Regions from separate parts of the Kitasatospora sp. NPDC048540 genome, predicted to be linked through region 1. Evidence: riboswitches for the same ligand, from Rfam matches in the RefSeq annotation. Region 1 holds a riboswitch; each other region holds the start of a gene.
What was found. Region 1 has a riboswitch for cobalamin ahead of metE (5-methyltetrahydropteroyltriglutamate--homocysteine S-methyltransferase). Riboswitches for the same ligand answer to the same signal wherever they lie in the genome.

Region 1 (4,314 bases):
GGAGTGCTACCACTGCGCCACCATCCACCCCGAACTGACCGAGGTGCTACCGGAGTTCGCCGGCGGCTACGCGGCGCAGTACTACGTCGGCCACGGCGCCGAGTTCGCCGAGGACGCCGAGGGCTTCACCGTCGACGGAAGTGCGGGCATGGACCGGATCCCGACCGTCTCCGCGGACCAGGACCGCAAGTACTACGCGATCACGGTCAAGCCGCAGGTGTTCATCAACCTGGTGCCCGACCACGTCATCGTGCACCGGATGTTCCCGCTCGCCGCCGACCACACCGTGGTGGAGTGCGACTGGCTCTTCGTCAGGGACGTGGTCGAGGCCGGCCGCGACACGTCCCGCTCGGTGGAGCTGTTCCACCGCGTCAACGTCCAGGACTTCGACGCCTGCGAGCGCTGCCAGCCCGCCATGGACTCGCGCGCCTACCGGACCGGCGGTGTGCTGGTGCCGAGCGAGCACCACATCGGCGCGTTCCACACCTGGGTCACCGACCGGCTCCGCGGGTGACAGCACCACGCGTGTCCCCACCGTCCCCTCCACCCGGCAGAAGGTTGTGCTCCATGGCTCAGCAGGTCAGAGGTGTCGTCGCCGCAGGCAGGGGCGAGGCGGTCAGGATCGAGACGGTGACCGTGCCCGACCCGGGCCCCGGTGAGGCGGTGGTCAAGGTCGAGGCCTGCGGCGTCTGCCACACCGACCTGCACTACCGGGACGGCGGGATCAGCGACGAGTTCCCCTTCCTGCTGGGCCACGAGGCCGCCGGGACCGTGGAGTCCGTGGGCGAGGGGGTGACCGAGGTCGCGCCCGGCGACTTCGTCATCCTGAACTGGCGTGCGGTGTGCGGACAGTGCCGCTCCTGCAGGCGCGGCCGCCCCTGGTACTGCTTCGACACCCGCAACGCCGGGCAGCGGATGACCCTGGCGGACGGCACCGAACTCACGCCGGCGCTCGGCATCGGCGCCTTCGCTGAGAAGACACTCGTCGCGGCGGGCCAGTGCACCAAGGTCGACCCCGCCGCCTCGCCCCTCGCCGCCGGACTGCTCGGCTGCGGCGTCATGGCCGGCCTCGGCGCCGCCGTCAACACCGGCGGGGTCTCCCGGGGGGACAGCGTCGCCGTCATCGGCTGCGGCGGAGTCGGCCACGCCGCCGTCATGGGCTCCCGGCTGGCAGGGGCCGCCCGGATCATCGCCGTCGACCTCGACGACCGCAAGCTCACCACCGCGCGCAGGCTCGGCGCCACCCACACCGTCAACTCCCGTGAGCGCGACGCCGTGGCAGCCATCCGCGAGCTCACCGGCGGCAGCGGCGCCGACGTCGTCATCGAGGCCGTCGGCCGCCCGGAGACCTACCGGCAGGCCTTCCACGCGCGCGACCTCGCCGGCACCGTCGTCCTGGTCGGCGTGCCCACCAGCGAGATGACCCTGGAACTGCCGCTGCTGGACGTCTTCGGCCGGGGCGGCGCGCTCAAGTCCTCCTGGTACGGCGACTGCCTGCCCTCGCGGGACTTCCCCATGCTGATCGACCTCTACCTCCAGGGGCGCCTGGACCTCGATGCCTTCGTCACCGAGACCATCCCGCCGACCGACGTCGAGGCCGCCTTCGCCCGCATGCACAACGGCGATGTGCTGCGCTCGGTGGTGGTCTTCTGACGAGCACGGCGCCCCGCCCGGGGTGAGGCCCGCCGGCCGGCGCCCAGTGGCCGACGGCGTGAACGCCGGTCAGGCCGGCGCGATCGGTGGCTGCGCGGCGAGCGCCGCCACCAGCGCGGGCCGTGAGGTCACCACCAGCGGGTGCCCGAGACGGCCGGCCTCGGCCCTGGGCAGGTTGCGGACGTCCTCGCCGGCGTCGACGTTCCCGAGACCGCCGGCCAGGAGGAACCGCCGGCCGAGGGTGAGCGGGTGCGGAGTCTCACCATGTGGGCGATCGGGTGACATTCGGGCCCCGGGCCGGGGGAGTGGGCATAGGCTGACCGGTGCAGCTGGTTCGCCCCGTCCGCCAGGCGGGGTGTCGTAAGAGGGAACCCGGTGGGAATCCGGGACTGCCCCGCAGCGGTGAGTGGGAACGACCGCCGTCATACGCACTGGGCCCGGGAGGGTCTGGGAAGCGACGGCCAGTAGGTGCCCGCCCTTCACAGGGTGGGTGTGCCCGCGAGTCCGAAGACCTGCCCGCTGCCCGCCCGCGATCGATCCGCGGGCGGCCACCCGGTGACCTCGAGGGCGGGTCGGCGACCACAACAGGCGGAGCAGGCACGCGCACGCGCGGGCCGCCGCCCTGTTCGTCATCCCTTCGCGCTCCCGTCCCGTCCCCGGGTACCTGAGGACACAGACTCGCGAAGGAGAGTCCCTTGACAGCGAAGTCCGCAGCCGCGGCCACCCGCGCCACCGTGTACGGCTACCCCCGCCAGGGCCGGGACCGGGAACTCAAGAAGGCCGTCGAGGGCTACTGGAAGGGCACCGTCACCGCCGACGCCCTCCGGGACACCGCGGCCGGCCTGCGCCGGGCGAACTGGGAGCAGCTCGCCGACGCGGGCGTACGGGAGGTCCCCACCGGCGACTTCTCGCTCTACGACCACGTGCTGGACACCACCCTCGCCGTCGGCGCGATCCCGGCCCGCCACCGCGCGGCGGTCGACGCCGACCCGCTGGACGGCTACTTCGCCATGGCGCGCGGCACCCAGGACGTCGCGCCCCTGGAGATGACCAAGTGGTTCGACACCAACTACCACTACCTGGTGCCCGAACTCGGGCCCGACACCGCCTTCACCGCCGACTCCGCCAAGGCCGTCGCGGAGCTGGGCGAGGCGCTCGCCGCCGGCCACGAGGCCCGCCCGGTGCTGGTCGGCCCGGTGACCTACCTGCTGCTCGCCAAGCCCGCCCCGGGCGTCGCCGCCGACTTCCTGCCGATCACCCTGCTCGACCGGCTGCTGCCCGTCTACGCCGAGCTGCTGGCCGACCTGCGCGCCGCCGGCGCCGAGTGGGTGCAACTGGACGAGCCCGCGCTGGTGCAGGACCGCACCCCGGCCGAACTGAACGCCGCCGCCCGCGCCTACCGCGAGCTCGGAGCCCGCACCGACCGGCCGAAGCTGCTGGTCGCCAGCTACTTCGACCGCCTCGGCGAGGCCCTGCCGGTGCTGGCCAAGGCCCCGGTCGAAGGCCTGGCACTGGACTTCACCGGACCGGCCGCCGGCAACCTGGACGACCTCGCCGCGGTCGGCGGACTGCCCGGCAAGCGCCTGGTCGCGGGCGTGGTGGACGGCCGCAACGTCTGGATCAACGACCTGGAGAAGTCACTCGCCACCCTGGCCACCCTGCTCGGCCTCGCCGGCACCGTCGACGTCGCCACGTCCTGCTCGCTGCTGCACGTCCCGCTGGACGCCGACGCCGAGCGCGACATCGACCCGCAGATCCTGCGCTGGCTCGCCTTCGCCGAGCAGAAGGCGCAGGAGGTCGCGCTGCTGGCCCGCGGCCTGCGCGAGGGCACCGGCGCGATCACCGCCGACCTGGCCGCGAACCGGGCCGACCTCGCCTCCCGCGCCACCTCCCCGATCACCCGTGACCCGGCGGTCCGCGCCCGCGCCGCCGCCACCACCGCCGAGGACGCCCGCCGCGCCCAGGCGTACCCGGAGCGCACCGCGGCCCAGCGCGCCCGGCTCGGACTGCCGCTGCTGCCGACCACCACCATCGGCTCCTTCCCGCAGACCTCCGAACTGCGCCGCGCCCGAGCCGACCTGACGGCCGGCCGGATCGACGCCGGCGCCTACCGGGAGCGGATGGAGGCCGAGGTCCGCGAGGTGATCGCCTTCCAGGAGCAGGCCGGCCTGGACGTCCTGGTGCACGGCGAGCCCGAGCGCAACGACATGGTCCAGTACTTCGCCGAACAGCTCACCGGCTACCTCGCCACCCGGCAGGGCTGGGTGCAGTCCTACGGCACCCGGTACGTGCGGCCGCCGGTGCTGGCCGGAGACATCTCCCGCCCGCACCCCATGACGGTCGACTGGTTCCGCTACGCGCAGAGCCTCACCGACCGTCCGGTCAAGGGCATGCTCACCGGCCCGGTCACCATGCTCGCCTGGTCCTTCGTCCGCGACGACCAGCCGCTCGCCGACACCGCCCGCCAGGTCGCCCTCGCCCTGCGCGACGAGGTGAACGACCTGGAGGCCGCGGGGGCGGCCGTCGTTCAGGTCGACGAGCCCGCCCTGCGCGAGACACTGCCGCTGCGCGCCGCGGACCGCCCGGCCTACCTCGACTGGGCCACCGGGTCGTTCCGCCTGGCCACTTCCGGGGTGCGGGCCGACACCCAGATCCACACCC
Region 2 (4,314 bases), on a different contig from region 1:
CGGCCAGTGTCCCGACCAGGGCGACGTAGCCGCCCGCCGCCCACCTGAACCAGTTCATCCGAAACCCCTCCCCCTTGCTCCGTGAACCCGGGTGGCGAGCCGCCCCCGGGTGGTGATGATCCTCCGTCCGCCCGCCGTCGGACAGAGCGGCCCTCGGTAGTCTCGGGGCCTCGATCCCGGGAGCTGCCGGAGGCTCGGGTGCTCGGCCGCCGGTGGCGCCCGCCGGGTGCCGGGGATCGCCCGAGGTGAAGGCGGACCGTTTCGTGGCACCGACGCAGCAGCAGGCCGGTCTCCGTCCGGCGCGGGCCGGGCACGGCGGGGGCCTGGTGCTCGAACGGTCGTGCCGGGTGGAGGACGGTGCCTGCCGGCACCTGCTGGTGTGGCGGGCCGGGCCGGGCTGGCGGATGGTCAGCAGCGCGGTGCTCGGCGGTGGCCTGGGCGACCGGGAGTGGGTGGTCAACGCCCAGGTCCGGCCGGGGTACGGCCGGATGGATCCGGACCGGCACCTGGCGGAGCTGGCCACCGCCCACGGGCTGACCGGTCCCGGGGCCGGCCTGATGACGGCCGCCCAGGTGGACGCGGTGACCTGGGCCTGCGACGCCGGGGCCATCGCGGTAGTCACCGCGGGGATCGGCGTGCCGAGTTGGGCCGCCGCGCCGGAGCCGGCGGCCGCCCACGGGCCCGGGACCATCAACATCCTGGCGGTCGTCCCGGTGGCGGTGTCCGATGCCGGTCTGGTGAACCTGCTGGCCACCGCCACCGAGGCGAAGGTGCAGGCGCTGCTGGACGCCGGGTACGACTGCTCGGGGACGCCCTCGGACGCGGTGTGCGTCGCGGTACGGCGCGCCCGTCCCGGGGAGAGCGCGGAGCCGTTCGGCGGGCCGCGCTCGCCGTGGGGCGCGCGGGTCGCCCGCGCGGTGCACGCCGCGGTACGCGAGGGCGCGGAGGCCGACCGCGCGCGCCGGGCACGCGGTCCGGTGCCCGACCACGCGTACCCCCGGCCCGGCTGCCGCCGGACCTACGAGCTGGCGGATGCTCAACTGCCGTAGCGCAGCGAGACGGTGTCGCCGATGTTGATGACCGTCGCCCGGGTCGCGGCGGTGGCAGCGGCACCGTCCAGGCTCACCTTCCAGGACGAACCACCGCTGTTGGCGGTTGAGTTGACCGCGGTGACGGTACCGCTGCCGGTGGGCGGGGTGACCGAGGTGACGCAGCCGCTCGGGGTCGCGGTGGCGGCGGCGTCAAGGACGGCGCCCAGCGTGGTGGTGGCGCCGGTCGGGGTGACGGTGACGGCGCAGACCTTCAGTGCGCCGGCGGTGCCGTTGTCGACGATCAGCGCGAGGCGGGCGGCCGTCCCGGCGGTGAAGGCTCCGGTGGCGGCCCAGGTCGGGGTGCCTGCGGTGACCGGCGTGGGCGGGGCGGCGGTGAAACCGGCGCCCGCGACGGCGCGCAGCCCGTCCACGGAGGCGTAGGCGGAGGGCGCGGTGTCGGTGGGCAGGTACTTGAAGCCGCCGCCGGGCTTGAACTGCTGGGCGATCAGGAAGTCGATCGGGGTCTTGCCGCTGCCGCTGGTGAAGTCGGCGCCCTGGGGGTTGATGCCGCAGGCGTTGAGGCCGGAGACGGCCCAGCCGTTGGAGTCGGTGTTGGCGCCGAACATGGAGTTGAAGGCGCCGGAGGGGACGAGTTTGCCCTTGAGGAAGTTCTTGGCGGCGACGATCGCCGCGTCGGTGCCGGGCACGCCGCTGCTGCACAGTGAGGCCATCGCGGCGCCGGTCATGTCGATGTCGCTGCCCTGGGCGAGCGCGGTCGGGTTGCCGGCGGCCTTGCCGTAGTTCCAGCCGCCGTCGTTGTGCTGGTTGGCGCGCACCGCGGTCACGGTGGCGTCGATCAGGGCCTGCGGCACGCGCTGGGCCCCCGCCTGGGTGCGGGCTCCGCCGAGCGCGAGCAGGCCGAAGACGGTGCCGTTGAAGTTGGCGGACGGGCCGTAGTAGCCGGGTTCGGCGCTCTGCCAGTACGCGGCGAGGTCGGCGATCAGGTTGCGGCCCGGGCCGGCCCGGGCCGGGTCGATACCGGCCGCGTAGGCGTTGAGGACGGCGCGTTCGTAGTCGGTGACGACGGGCGAGGCGCTGGGCCAGGAGGCCGCGGCGAGCTGGTTGCGGTAGACGGTGCGGGCGTTCTTGGTGGTGTCGCCGCCGGGGGTGACGTCGACGGCGGCCGTCCCGGCGGCCGCGAGGGCGCTGAACGCCCACTCGTCGGACAGCCCGCCGCCGGTGACGTAGCTGCCGTCCGAGCCCTGCAGCGACTTGAGGTAGGTGACGCCGGTGCTCCTGGAGGTGGCGATCTGGGCCGGGGAGGCGGTGGCGCCGGCCGGGACGGCGGACACCAGCAGGGCGCCGGCCGCCAGGGCGACGACGGTGACGGAGGAGGGGCGGAGGGGCACGGTCGGGCTCCTTGGGTGGGGGCGTCGACCCGCGCCGGTCCGGTGTCCCCGCGGGGGAGCACGACAGCTGGGGCGGCCGCCGCCCGGATCGCGTGGGCTGGCTCTCGCTCGTGGTGCGCGGCCGGGCGGGCATTCGGGCTCGGGGCGTCGATCCGCCCCACACCGCTGCGCGTCAGCCCCGGATTCGCACCGGGTTCCCCCACACGGCCACCGGGGACGCTACCGCACCTCACGGGTGGTCAGGAGGTGGGGAAGGCGACATGACGCCTCGTTGACTCCCCGCTCGGCCGCATGGTCTGATGAACCGGTTTTTTACCCTCGGCAGTCAGGGGAAGCCGGTCCGATTCCGGCGCTGACCCGCAACCGTGGACCCGTCGCCGAGCGGCGGGTGAGCCGGAATGCCTGCGCCGAGGGGCTTGGTCAGCAACACGTGCGTCGTCGCGGACTACGACGCGGTCCGGATCGGCTCCCCTGCCCGGGACCCGGTCGGCTGCGCCGTCGTTACCCCGCCTCGACCGATCAGGGAGTCGCCGGTGAGGGTCAGCAGCACGCGTACGGGGCACAGAGGCCGGGGTCCGGCCTCCCTCCTGCTCGCCACCGCCATCGCGATCACCGCGGGCGGCGCCGTGATGATCGGCCACCCCGACCGTGCCGCCGCCGACCCGATCGAGGAGTGCACGGCCACCACCGGCGCCGTGGTCGCCGTCGACTTCACCCACTGGGGCGGCAGCGTGGTGCGCGGCTGCGACGCCCACCCCACCACCAGCATGAACCTGCTGCACAACGCCGGGTTCACCACCACCGGAACCGAACACGACGGACCCGCCTTCATCTGCCGCCTCGGCAGCGGCACTTTCGGCAACGGCGTCCAGTACCCGACCCCCGCCGAGGAACCCTGCGTCAACACCCCGCAGGCGACGGCGTACTGGTCGTACTGGACCGCCGAGCCCGGCCAGGACACCTGGTCCTACAGCCAGTTCGGCGCCGGCACCCAGAAGCCGAAGCCGGGCGAGGTCGAGGCCTGGGTGTACGGCGGCACCGACGTCGGCGGCAGCAGCGGCGTGCCCGCCTTCACCCCGGACTCGGTCCGGGCGAAGAACGCCGCTAGCCCCTCACCGTCCGACGCCGCATCGGCCTCGGCCTCGGCATCCGCCTCCACTAGCCCGACCGTCGCGCCGCCCGCCACCGGCGACCCCGCGGCCGCGGCAGCCTGGCTCGCCGGGCAGCTCGTCCACGGCGACCACATGGAGAACTGGGCCTTCGAGGGCCCCGACTACCCCCGCACCTCGCTCACGGCCCTCGCCCTCGCCGCGGCCGGCACCCAGGACCCGGCCCTGCGCAAGGTCGTCGCCTTCCTGGAGGCGCACACCGACGCCTTCCTCCTCCCCGACGGCCCGAACGGCAGGCCCGGCTCCCGCGCCGCCGCCCTGCTCGCCCTCGTCGCCGAGAGCACCGGCGGCAACCCCCGCGCGTTCGGCGGCCACGACCTGCTCGCCGCGCTGACCGACCACGTCTGCACCGCGGCCGGCGAGGACGGCAAGTGCACCGCCGCGGGCGACTTCCTCGGCGCCGCCTCGCCCTGGGTGCAGGCCCTCGGCGTGATCGCCCTGCTGCGCGGCGACGTCACCCCGCCCGCCGCCACGCTCGCGCGGTTCGACGCCCTGCGGTGCGCCGACGGCGGCATCGCCGGCGCCATGATCGTGCCCGGCGAGAACTGCGAATCCGACCCGTCCAACACGGCGCTCACCGTACTGGCCCTGCGCAAGGCCGGCAGCGCCGACCCGACCGCGCAGAAGGCCGCCGACCGGCTCGCCGCGAGCCAGCAGGCCGACGGCTCCTACCTCCCGTACGCCGGTGCCCCCGGCGGCGACACC
Region 3 (4,314 bases), on a different contig from region 1:
GGCCCGCTCCAGGCGCCGGGTGACGGTCTGCACATCGGTGCGCAGCACGTCGCCGACCACGGCGTGACCGCCGTCCCCCCACTCCAGGGCGTACCGGCCGGGCCGGACCGAGGCGGTGGTGCGGGTCAGCGTGACCTGGCCGGGGCCGAGCGCGTGCACCCGCAGCGAGGTGCCCCCGCCGCCGTCGGCGGGCTTCAGCACCCGGTCGGAGACCTTGCGGCCGAGCAGCAGGACCGCGGTCCCGGTCCCGACGACGGCGGCTGCCACGACGGCGGCGGTTTGCCAGCGCATTGTGCTCCCCGGTGTGCTGATCGCGGACCGAAATCGATGCGCTCCCAGTCCACCGTCCGGCCCCGGCCCGGGCCACCGGGCGGGGCCGTTCGAGGGGCTGCGGGCCGGGCCGCCGGGGCGGCGCCCGTCAGATCGGGAGTTCGGTGCGGTGCCGGGACAGCAGTTCCCAGAACCGCGGCGTCGGCAGCTGCCGCGGCTGCTCCTCGGCGGCCGGGGCGGCCGCACCCCAGTGCATCGGCACCTGGTACTCGCCCTGCAGCTCGGCCAGTACCAGCGCCAGCACCTCCTGGTCCACCGGCACCAGGCGGGCCACCGGCTTCAGCTGGCCCTGCCACCGGCCCTGCACCACCTGCCGCAGCCGCTGGTCGAGGTCGTCCTGGTGACCGGTGATCCACACCAGGGTGCGCAGCCCGAGTCCGAGCACCCGGGCCAGCGCCCTGGTCTGCTCCGCGTCACCTGCCCAGCGGCCGGTCAGCTCCGCCTTCGCATAGCTCTGCGGGGTGACCCCGATCTGCCGGGCCGCCTGCTCCTGGCCGAGCTCGCGGGCCACCCGGAAGTCCCGCAGGCTCGCCGGGCGGGCGCCCATCAGCTGCGCCGGCGGACACCACAGGGCACGCGCCAACGCGATGAACTCCTCCTCGGAGGGCCGGACGGCACCGCTCTCCCACCCGATCACATGGGCCGGCAGCAGCCGTACCCCGTGGGCGGCCATGCCCTCGGCCACCTGGTCCGGCGTCAGACCGAGACCGGCGCGGTGGGCCCGGGCGGCCGCCGGGGAGAACGGCACCGGGGTGGGGGCGGGCTGTCTTCGTCGCATGGGACCGAAGCTAGGGCCGGGGCCGCCGCCCCCTGTAGCCGCTGAACGCACGAACCCCCGTTGGACAGATCCACAGTGGACTGGTCGAACCGACAACCGTCCGCCCCGCAGGCGCCCGGCTACTCGGAGGTAGAGACGGCTGACGCCGCGGGTGCCCGCTCCGTAGGAGAGGTGCGCGGGAGCGCGGGCCGGCGGCCGCCTCCGGTCGCGGCCGGGGCCAGGGTCACAGCCCGGGCCGCGGGCCCGGTGAGCTGGGGTGATGACGTGTGATCAAGCCCTCCGGCGGTCTTGTTGACTCCCGGACGAAGCGCGTGATGGGATCCTTGCGCCATACGGAGGCAAGCAGAGGAAGCCGGTGCGAGTCCGGCGCGGTCCCGCCACTGTCACCGGTCGGCGCCCCCGCAGCGGCGGGCGGTCGCCAGGCCGGGAGCCAGGAGACTCTCACCACCGTTCGTCGATCCAGGGCGCGGACCCTGAGTGAGGACACCTAGCCATGCAGGCTGCCCAGGACCGAGCCACGCCCGCCACGCCGTGCGCCGACTGACCCCCGCCCTGCCCTGGCTGCTGGGCGCCGTCGCCGGCTACCTGGCCGACGCCCGGTACGGCGACCCCCGGCGCGGGCACCCGGTCGCCCTGTTCGGCTCGGCCGCCGGCCGGCTGGAACGGGCCGTCTGGCGCGACCACCGGGCCGTCGGCGCCGCCTACACCGCCACCTGCGTGGGCACCGTCGCAGCCGGCGCGGTCCTCACCGAACGCACGCTGGGGCGTTCGGCCGCCGGCCGCACCGCGCTGGCCGCCGCCGCCACCTGGACCGTCCTCGGCGGCACCTCCCTCACCCGCGAGGCCCGCACCATCGCCGCCTCCCTCCGGGCAGGCGACCTGACGGCGGCCCGGGAACGGCTGCCGCACCTGTGCGGCCGCGACCCGAGCGCCCTGGACGAGCAGCAACTCGCCCGCGCGGTCGTCGAGTCGGTGGCCGAGAACACCGCCGACGCGGTGGTCAACGCACTCACCTGGGGCGCCCTCGCCGGGACGCCCGGACTGCTCGCCTTCCGGGCCGTCAACACCCTCGACGCCATGGTCGGGCACCGCTCGGCCCGCCACCGGCGCTTCGGCTGGGCCTCCGCCCGGCTGGACGACGTGGCCGGCTGGCCCGGCGCCCGGCTGACCGCGCTGCTGACCGTCGCCGCGGCGCCGCACCCGCGGACCGCCTGGCAGGTCTGGCGACGGGACGGCTCCGCCCACCCCAGCCCCAACGCGGGCCAGGCCGAGTCGGCGTTCGCGGGCGCCCTCGGCGTACGGCTCGGGGGCACGCTGCATTACGGGACGCGGGTCGAGCACCGGCCGGTGCTCGGCGCGGAGCTCCGCCCGGTGGCGGCCGACGACATCGAACGGGCCTGCCTCCTCTCCCGCCGCGTCGGCACCCTGGCCCTGGCCACCACCGTCCTCGCCCGCACCGCCTGGACCCTGACCCGCCGCCACCCCCGGGGCACCCGATGAACCGATCACGCTGGGCACCCCCCAGGGGCTCTACCCCACAGAGCTGGGCACCCCCCAGGGGCGCTACCCCACAGAGCTGGGCACCCCCCAGGGGCGCGGGGAACTGCGCGAAGTCGGAAGGCGCCGCGCCGCACCTCCCGCAGCGCGCAGTTCCCCGCGCCCCTGAAAGGACGCACCCCCGAGGCACGAAGACCGACGTGACCGCGCCGCACCTCCCGCAGCGCGCAGTTCCCCGCGCCCCTGAAAAGACGCACCCCCGAGACACGCCCGGAGGGCCGGCCGGGGGCCCGATGACGACTGAGGAATGGTGTGGGCGTGGCTAAGGCGCTGCTGGTGGCCGGTACGACGTCGGATGCCGGGAAGAGTGTGGTGACGGCGGGGATCTGCCGGTGGCTGGCCCGGCAGGGGGTGCGGGTGGCTCCGTTCAAGGCGCAGAACATGTCGCTGAACTCGTTCGTGACCGCCGACGGCGCCGAGATCGGCCGGGCACAGGCGATGCAGGCGGCCGCCGCCCGGGTGGACCCGGAGGCGGCGATGAACCCGGTGCTGCTCAAGCCCGGGGCCAACGGCCGCAGCCAGGTCGTCCTGCTCGGCCGGGCCGTCGCCGAGGTCGGCGCCCTGGACTACCGCGACCGCAAGCCCGTCCTGCTGGAACGGGCACTGGCGTGCCTGGCGGATCTGCGCAGCCGGTACGAGGTGGTGGTGTGCGAGGGCGCCGGGTCGCCCGCCGAGATCAATCTGCGCGACCGGGACATCGCCAACATGGGGCTGGCCACCGCCGCCGGCCTGCCGACCGTGGTGGTCGGGGACATCGACCGCGGCGGGGTGTTCGCCGCGATGTACGGGACGCTGGCGCTGCTGTCGGCCGAGGACCAGCGGCACGTGGCGGGCTGGTTCGTCAACAAGTTCCGCGGTGACGCGCGGCTGCTGGAGCCCGGGCTGGCGATGCTGCGCGAGCTGACCGGCCGTCCGGTGCTGGGCACGCTGCCGATGCTGTCCGGGCTGTGGCTGGACGCCGAGGACTCGCTGGACCTGACCACCGTGGTGGCGCAGGGCGCGGCGGTCGGGCCGGTCGGGGCGGACGTGCTGCGGGTCGCCGTGCTGCGTTTCCCGCGGCTGTCGAACTTCACCGACCTCGACGCGCTGGCCCAGGAACCGGGGGTGCTGGTGCGCTGGGCGACCCGCCCGGAGGAGCTGGCCGACGCCGATCTGGTGGTGCTGCCCGGTACCCGGTCGACCGTCGCCGACCTGGCGTGGCTGCGCGAGCGCGGGCTGGAGGCCCCGGTCCGGGCCCGGGTCGCGGCCGGGCTGCCGGTGCTCGGGGTGTGCGGCGGGTTCCAGATGCTGACCCGGGAGATCACCGACGAGGTGGAGTCCGGGGCCGGTACGGTCGCCGCGCTCGGGCTGCTGCCCGCCCGGGTGGTGTTCGGCGCGGAGAAGGTGCTGGCCCGGCCGGTCGGCGTGGCGTTCGGGGAGCCGGTCGAGGGGTACGAGATCCACCACGGGGTGGCCGAGGTGGAGGGCGGCGAGGCGTTCGTCACCGACGGGCACGAACGGGCGCTGGACGGCTGCCGGGTGGGCCCGGTCTGGGGCACCACCTGGCACGGGGTGCTGGAGAACGACGGGTTCCGGCGGGCGCTGCTGCGCGAGGTGGCGGCGCTGGCGGGGCGGGCGTTCGTTCCCGCGCCGGACACGTCGTTCGCCGC

Region 2: it holds a riboswitch for cobalamin, as region 1 does, so the genes downstream of both, AB0D08_RS35390 (prenyltransferase/squalene oxidase repeat-containing protein) here and metE (5-methyltetrahydropteroyltriglutamate--homocysteine S-methyltransferase) in region 1, are expected to answer to the same signal.
Region 3: it holds a riboswitch for cobalamin, as region 1 does, so the genes downstream of both, AB0D08_RS35025 (cobalamin biosynthesis protein) here and metE (5-methyltetrahydropteroyltriglutamate--homocysteine S-methyltransferase) in region 1, are expected to answer to the same signal.

The regions. Positions count from the first base shown of each region.
Region 1 covers NZ_JBEZIR010000164.1:9,317-13,630, forward strand. Annotated here, with positions in the region: gene AB0D08_RS36690 (aromatic ring-hydroxylating dioxygenase subunit alpha) at 1-514, shown strand, start outside; gene AB0D08_RS36695 (S-(hydroxymethyl)mycothiol dehydrogenase) at 568-1,653, shown strand; gene AB0D08_RS36700 (hypothetical protein) at 1,723-1,938, opposite strand; cobalamin riboswitch at 2,015-2,167, shown strand; gene metE (5-methyltetrahydropteroyltriglutamate--homocysteine S-methyltransferase) at 2,349-4,314, shown strand, end outside.
Region 2 covers NZ_JBEZIR010000147.1:6,727-11,040, forward strand. Annotated here, with positions in the region: gene AB0D08_RS35375 (hypothetical protein) at 1-58, opposite strand, end outside; gene AB0D08_RS35380 (adenosylcobinamide amidohydrolase) at 324-1,049, shown strand; gene AB0D08_RS35385 (hypothetical protein) at 1,037-2,440, opposite strand; cobalamin riboswitch at 2,568-2,640, opposite strand; cobalamin riboswitch at 2,723-2,865, shown strand; gene AB0D08_RS35390 (prenyltransferase/squalene oxidase repeat-containing protein) at 2,974-4,314, shown strand, end outside.
Region 3 covers NZ_JBEZIR010000143.1:4,616-8,929, forward strand. Annotated here, with positions in the region: gene AB0D08_RS35015 (alpha/beta hydrolase) at 1-291, opposite strand, end outside; gene AB0D08_RS35020 (helix-turn-helix transcriptional regulator) at 419-1,108, opposite strand; cobalamin riboswitch at 1,407-1,569, shown strand; gene AB0D08_RS35025 (cobalamin biosynthesis protein) at 1,661-2,608, shown strand; gene AB0D08_RS35030 (cobyric acid synthase) at 2,924-4,314, shown strand, end outside.